DNA from 2 places in the Cellvibrio sp. BR genome. Region 2 is predicted to be linked to the other one. Evidence: predicted binding sites of a transcription regulator. Region 2 holds the regulator's gene; the other holds the start of a gene.
What was found. The regulator sigma-54, encoded in region 2, starts transcription at its own class of promoters, with help from an activator protein. The targets are predictions, from matches to a motif close to TGGCACANNNNTTGCNNT.
Positions count from the first base shown of each region.

Region 1: O59_RS08795 (BON domain-containing protein) is a predicted target of sigma-54. The motif match lies at 1,199-1,216, and genes of this name have one in related genera.

Region 1 is NZ_JH668201.1:829,757-833,129, reverse strand. It holds gene O59_RS08800 (PhoH family protein) at 1-174, opposite strand, end outside; gene O59_RS08795 (BON domain-containing protein) at 406-1,110, opposite strand; gene O59_RS08790 (AI-2E family transporter) at 1,462-2,583, shown strand; gene O59_RS21385 (DUF1328 domain-containing protein) at 2,873-3,034, shown strand; gene O59_RS08780 (DUF883 C-terminal domain-containing protein) at 3,118-3,373, shown strand, end outside.
Region 2 is NZ_JH668202.1:502,875-506,247, reverse strand. It holds gene rapZ (RNase adapter RapZ) at 1-16, opposite strand, end outside; gene ptsN (PTS IIA-like nitrogen regulatory protein PtsN) at 29-478, opposite strand; gene hpf (ribosome hibernation-promoting factor, HPF/YfiA family) at 555-845, opposite strand; gene O59_RS12505 (RNA polymerase factor sigma-54) at 950-2,602, opposite strand; gene lptB (LPS export ABC transporter ATP-binding protein) at 2,770-3,373, opposite strand, start outside.

The DNA.
Region 1 (3,373 bases), on a different contig from region 2:
TACCAGCTGGAACTCTGAACCGCGATTGCGAATTTCAATATCAAGGCGCTCTTCAATCTGGCGCAGGTGTTGGCCGAGCAGACCATTGAGGTTGGCAAGGCGACGACTATCACTAGGCTCCAGCGATAGAGGCTGGGTAATAATTTCCGGGGGGGATATAACGTGGGTGTTCAAGTGGTTAGTAGGCTCGTGTGACTTAATTAAAAGTAAGACTAAACCATTCAGCGGGAGGGATAAAGCCTAAATTACAGCTGAACAAACGCTGAACCCTTTGCTGAAGTTGCATGTCTTTGTGAGGTTTGTTTTATAACTTGTTGTATTTGCACTTGTTTTTACCTTAATGCGAAGCCGGGGCGGTACCCGCCCCGTTAATAATATTCACATCAAGTTTTGTGCTCATTGGAATCACGACTTAATTTGCAAATTATTCACCACACCTTTCACATTTTCGTGTTTGGCGGCTATTGCTTGCGCTAATGCTTTTTGTTCCAGTGAACTCACTTGACCGGAAAGGGTTACCTTATGGTTTAGTGTGTCCACATCAATTGCCAAGCCTTTAATGTTGGGCGAAGCCAGCAGTTCGGTTTTAATTGCCGCAGTGGTGGAAACGTCAGCGACATACTGTGCGAAGTTACGACCTTGCGGGGCAACAGATTCTGCGGTTTTAGCGGGTTTTTCAATTACCTTGATGTTATTGGTCACTGCGTCAATGCCTTCAACGCCCAGCGCAATATTTTCGGCCAGTTCTTTTTCAATATCGGAGTGAACTTCTCCACCCAGAGTGGCCATATCTTTATCGACTTCAATGTCAATTTTGAATGCATTGAGGTGCTCATTCAGGATTAACGCTGTTTCCAGCTTGCTTTCAATCCAGCCGTCTTTGAATGCTGCTTTACTATCCTGCCAGGTCTGTTTGCTATCCTGTTTAAAGTCGGCCCAAAATTCTGCCGCGCTTCTTTTCTCAGTGTAAGTTTTTTCGGTATAAGTGTTCTCTGTATGGGCACTATTATTTGCTGCAGGCTCTGTGTTGGCTGCGACGGCAGACAGTGACGTGGTGAGCGCAAGGGCGCTAAGAGAAATGGTGATTGAGTCAAATAAAGTATTTTTCATGATGTTCTCCTTTGGAAAATTTTTTCAAAAAATATTGAAAATATTTCGTTGAAAAACATGCGCTCGTTAAAGAGGGCACGGAAAGGATAAAGCTTAATTCATGCCAATTAATCAAAAATTACCCGGGAACCACTGTTTTTGCGTGTGGGAAAAATCTGAGGGGGATATTTGATGTGATTATTTTTGGTTTATATGGCGGGCAATAAATTAAGATTTATGAAAAAACTACAAAAATATGTAAATTTTTATTAAAGGCAATTGCATTATGAGAGTTAAGTGTATCTTTTTCGCATAAAGCTGGTATGGAAATAGCAGATATCCTGAGTCAATGCCAATGCTCAGGGAGTCGTTATGAATAGTCCAATTGTGCATCACAACCCGGGGAGTACGCCTGATACACAGATAATAAGGCGTATTAATTTCTCCAATACTATAGGCATGGCTCTAAATATATTGGTAGTGATTGCAGTACTCTATACCTTGTATTTTTGCCGCACCTTATTACTACCGATATTTGTTGCCGGTTTTATTGCATTATTTTCCAGTCCGCTTGTGCGGCTCCTCGCCGATTTTAAATTACCGCATCCGCTTGCTGCCGCATTAGTGGTTATTTTTCTGCTTTTTATGCTGGGCTTGACCTGTGTTTTCCTCGGTGGGCCTGCTGCGCATTGGTTAGGTAGTTTGCCCGAGCTGGGGAATAAATTAACTGCACATCTAAATGGCTTTGCTGATCAGTTTAATTTGTTGCGATCACAGGTCATGCCCTCGGCTAGTCAAGAAAGTAATGCTGTTAGCAGCCTCTTTGAAACGATTCTTTTTTCTGCAGTGTCACTCGCCGCAGGTACTACGGCGATGTTTTTAGTCCAGGTTGCTGCAGTATTTGTCATTACTTATTTCTTTCTGGTATACGGTGATAACCTGATGCGTAATTTTGTTCGCTCCCAATCATCATTTGCCGAAAAAAAGAAAGCGGTGATTATCTTTCAGACTGTGCGCGACGATATATCCCGCTATGCATTGTTAATTTCTATTATCAATATTGGTTTGGGGGCAGCAACGGCCTGTGTAATGGCAATAATAGGTGTGGAAGATCCGTTGCTTTGGGGTACGTTGGCGGCCATGTTAAATTTTGCACCTTATATCGGACCATTATTGTTGTGCGTAATTCTGACCGGTGTCGGTTTTTTAGAATACGAGTCAGTGAGTATGGCGCTGCTGGTGCCAGGTAGTTTTTTGGCATTAAATTTTATTGAGTCGCAGTTGGTAACGCCAACAGTATTAGGTCGACGGTTTAATATGAATCCCTTATTGGTCGTGTTGTGGATGTTCGCCTGGGGTTGGCTGTGGGGGGTTATCGGCTTGCTAATTGCCATTCCTTTGTTGGTGTGCTTTAAAATTTTATCATTACACTTGAATTTGCTCGGTTGCTGGATCAATCTTCTTGATGGAGATGTCGCTAGTAACAAAGAGTAGTGGCTAATAGCAAATTGAATAGGGGTGTAAGTTTTTCGAATTTTTGTAGTCTTTGCAAATATTACTCCGCCAAAGGATGATTTTTTTGTTAGCGCCATGCTTTTTATGATTTTTATCAATATCTAGCTTGTTGAGTTTTGATTGCGATCAAAAATGCCTGTAGCCAGCTCCATTACAGTGTTAAAGCTATACTCCATTGCTAATTTTTTCTATTTTTTTCAGCCAAGTTAAAATGAGTTGGCATGTTCATTGAAAGTAATACAGTGAATGTTAAACAGAGGAGCATCCCATGCTTTACTATTCACTAGTATTTTTTATTGTTGCCATTATTGCTGGTCTTTTAGGCTTTGGTGGTATCGCTGGGGCAGCAACAGGAATAGCGCAAATTTTATTTTTTGTATTTCTCGTGCTGTTTATCTTGTCGCTTATTTTTGGCCGGCGTCGCCTTTAGTACTGTAGAAACTGTGTCAGTGATTTGAACGTAAATTGGTAAAATCCTAAACCTGTTTTTCAACAACCCAAGAGGTAATAACCATGGCTACTCAAACTTCAGTAAAAAGTAATGAGAACGGTAAAATGGACGATATCTCCATGTCTGAAGCTATCGCCCAGTTTAAGGAAGCCACCTCCAGTATCTATGATGCGGTTGGTTCTATTGGTACGGCTACAGCGGCTAATGCCAAAATCAAGCTCAATGAAGGTAAGGCGCGTGCTATTGAGTTGGAAGAGAAAGCCGAAGAAGCCGTTAGAGCCAAACCCTTGGTAACGGTGGGTGTTGCTTTTGCAGCCG
Region 2 (3,373 bases):
CAATCACGAGGTGCATGGTATTGACCTGCTAAGGCGCTATAGCGACCTGATAAAGTGCGGCATCGCTATCGGCAGCACGCAAACGCTGGCGATAGTCAGCATTATTCAGCGCCCCAGCCAGAGCGGCCAGTGTTTGTAGGTGCTCATCATGAGCATCTTCGGGCACTAACATGGCGAAGAGAATGTCCACAGGCTGGGAATCTATGGCATCAAAGTCAATCGGGTCAGCCAATGTCAGGAGTGCACCGATTGTGCCGCTGCAGTTTTCAACCCTGCAATGCGGAATGGCAATGCCGTGCCCTATACCGGTTGAGCCAAGTCGCTCGCGACCAATCAAACGGCGAAATAACTCATCGGCATCAATGCCAGGAACATCCTGTGCGATGGCGTTGGCCAGTAGTTCCAGAGCACGTTTTTTGCTGCCGCCTTCAACGGCACACAAGGTTCGGCCGGGGCTAATAAGATTTTGAATTTGCATGGTAGGAGGTGATTACCAGGAATCTCTCAATTGTTGAGGCAGTGAGCGGAGATGATCTCGCTGCCTCCAGGGTGGGTTAGCGATGACTGCGCATCTTTTCTTTGTGCTTAATTAATTGGCGATCCAGCTTATCGGCCAATGAATCAATTGCTGCGTACAGATCTTCGTGAGTGGCATCCGCAAACAAATCTTTGCCGCTGACATGGATGGTTGCTTCTGCTTTTTGAATCAACTTATCGACGGAGAGGATGACGTGAGTACTGGTAATGCGATCGTGGTGGTGGCTCAGGCGCTCAATTTTGCTGCTGACATAGTCTTTCAGCGAATCGGTAACTTCCAAATGATGACCACTGATGTTTATTTGCATAGATACTTCCTCTCGATAGAAACAAAATGGTTGTGATCAGCACAACCTAACAGCTCGTCCGTGATTTTCTTCCGAATTTCGTATTTATAACCGATTAATGATAATTAAATGGTTTTGCGCTCATTAGAGGGTGGAATATTCAGCGACTCGCGATATTTTGCAATGGTACGACGCGCTACCTGAATTCCCTGTTCCGCGAGCAGGTCGGTGATTTTGCTGTCGCTCAACGGTTTTTTGGGGTTTTCCGCACTCACCAACTTTTTAATAATTGCGCGAATCGCTGTTGAAGAGCACTCGCCGCCGCTATCGGTACTAACATGGCTGGAGAAAAAGTATTTCAGTTCGAAGATACCCTGCGGTGTGTGCATATATTTCTGCGTGGTTACCCGCGAAATAGTGGATTCATGCATCTCAACAATTTCAGCAATATCGTGCAGCACCAGCGGCTTCATAGCCTCGGGGCCGTAATCGAGAAACCCGCGTTGTTTTTCCACAATACAACTGGCTACTTTAAGCAGAGTCTCATTGCGGCTCTGTAAACTTTTCAGGAACCAGCGGGCTTCTTGCAAATTATCCTTGAGAAATGTGTTGTCGCTGCTCGAGTCCGCGCGCTTTACCATGGAGGCATAATTGGAATTGATACGCAGGCGCGGTGCAATTTCCGGGTTTAATTCAACAATCCAGCGGCCATCGCGCTTTTCAACGAACACATCCGGTACTACATATTCCGTGTCACCACTGGCAATAATATCGCCTGGGCGAGGGTTTAGGCTTTGGATCAGGGTGATGGCCTGGCTCAACTCGGCCTCTTTCAGTTTGGTGCGGCGCATTAACTGACGGTAGTCGCGACTACCCAATATAGGCAAGTAAAGTTTGGCGATTAATTTTGCCGAATCCAAAAAGGGTGTTTTGGGGTCAAACTGTTGTAACTGCACCAATAAACATTCAGATAAGTTTTGGCTGCACACACCGCAGGGATCAAACTGCTGCAGCCGGTGTTGAACTGCAACAACTTCATCCAGTTCCAGCTCTTCAAAATCGCCACGCATTCCTTCGAATATTTCTTCAATGGTAATAGACAGCATGCCGCTGGGTTCAACCGCGTCGATAATTGCCATCGCCAACACCCGGTCGCGATCTGACATGGGCGTTAAATTGAGTTGCCACATCAAATGATCATAGAGTGAGTCGGTAACAGCGCGACGGCTTTCAAAATCATTGTCTTCATTATCGTAGTTGCTGGAGCTGCCGGTTGATGAAGTTTGGTAAACATCGTCCCAGCTGGTATCTACCGGTAAATCGCTGGGAATCGAGTCGCTCCAGTCACCGCTGTCGGCGCTGAAACTATCGCCTTCACCATAGACATCGCTATCACCAAAGGATTCCCCATCGCTAAAGCTTTCACCCTCGCCAAAACTTTCAGATTCGCCGTAGCCTGGTTCGTTGAAGTTATCAGCGGTTGATGACGAGAAATTGTCGCTGGCATTGAAGTCGGCGCTATTGTCGGTGCCGGATTCTGCAGCAATTTCCTGCTGGCGGGTGTAATCAATCTTATCGTCCGCGCTGCCTTCGTAATCGCTGCCGGTAGTTGCTGAGTCAAAACCTTCCTCAACTTCCAGCATGGGATTGGATTCGAGCGCTTCCTGGATTTCCTGTTGAAGATCCAGCGTGGAGAGCTGCAAAAGACGTATCGCCTGTTGCAGTTGGGGAGTCATTGTCAGCTGTTGGCCGAGTTTAAGCTGGAGAGATTGTTTCATTGTTGTAGCAACAAACCCTTATTTAACGCGGGATGGAAAACATCTGTTAGGTGGAGTTTAGTCAGGGTTTGCGCTTCAAGCAACATACTTAAGCAAGCTTTATGCCTAGTAGCCAAATAATATTACTTGTCAAGTTGTTTGTCGGGTGGTTAAAGCGTTTGTTGAACTCACAGGCGAAAGTGTTCGCCCAGATAGACTTCGCGGACTTTGCTGTTACTCAACACTGTATCGGCATCACCTTCGGCAATAATGTGTCCTTCGCTTACGATATAGGCAGTCTCGCAGATGTCCAAGGTCTCTCGTACATTATGGTCGGTAATAAGAACGCCAATCCCGCGATCTTTGAGGTGACGGACTATTTCTTTGATGTCGTTAACCGAAATCGGGTCAACACCCGCAAAGGGTTCATCGAGCAGGATAAATTTAGGGTCCGTCGCCAGTGCGCGGGCGATTTCTACCCGGCGCCGCTCACCACCTGAGAGTGCCATGCCAAGGCTGTCACGAATATGGGTGATGTGAAATTCGTTCAGCAGTGCTTCCAGTTTCTCTGCGCGTGCTTCCCGATTCAGGTCTTTGCGAGTCTCAAGGATCGCCATAATATTATCGGCGACGGTAAGTTTGCGGAAAATGGATGCTTCTTGTGGCAAATAACCAATACCGGCACGTGCGCGTCCATGAATTGGCAGTTGGGTGATATCGCGATCATCAATTAATACGTTGCCATTATCTGCCGGTACTAAACCGGCGATCATATAAAAGCAGGTGGTTTTT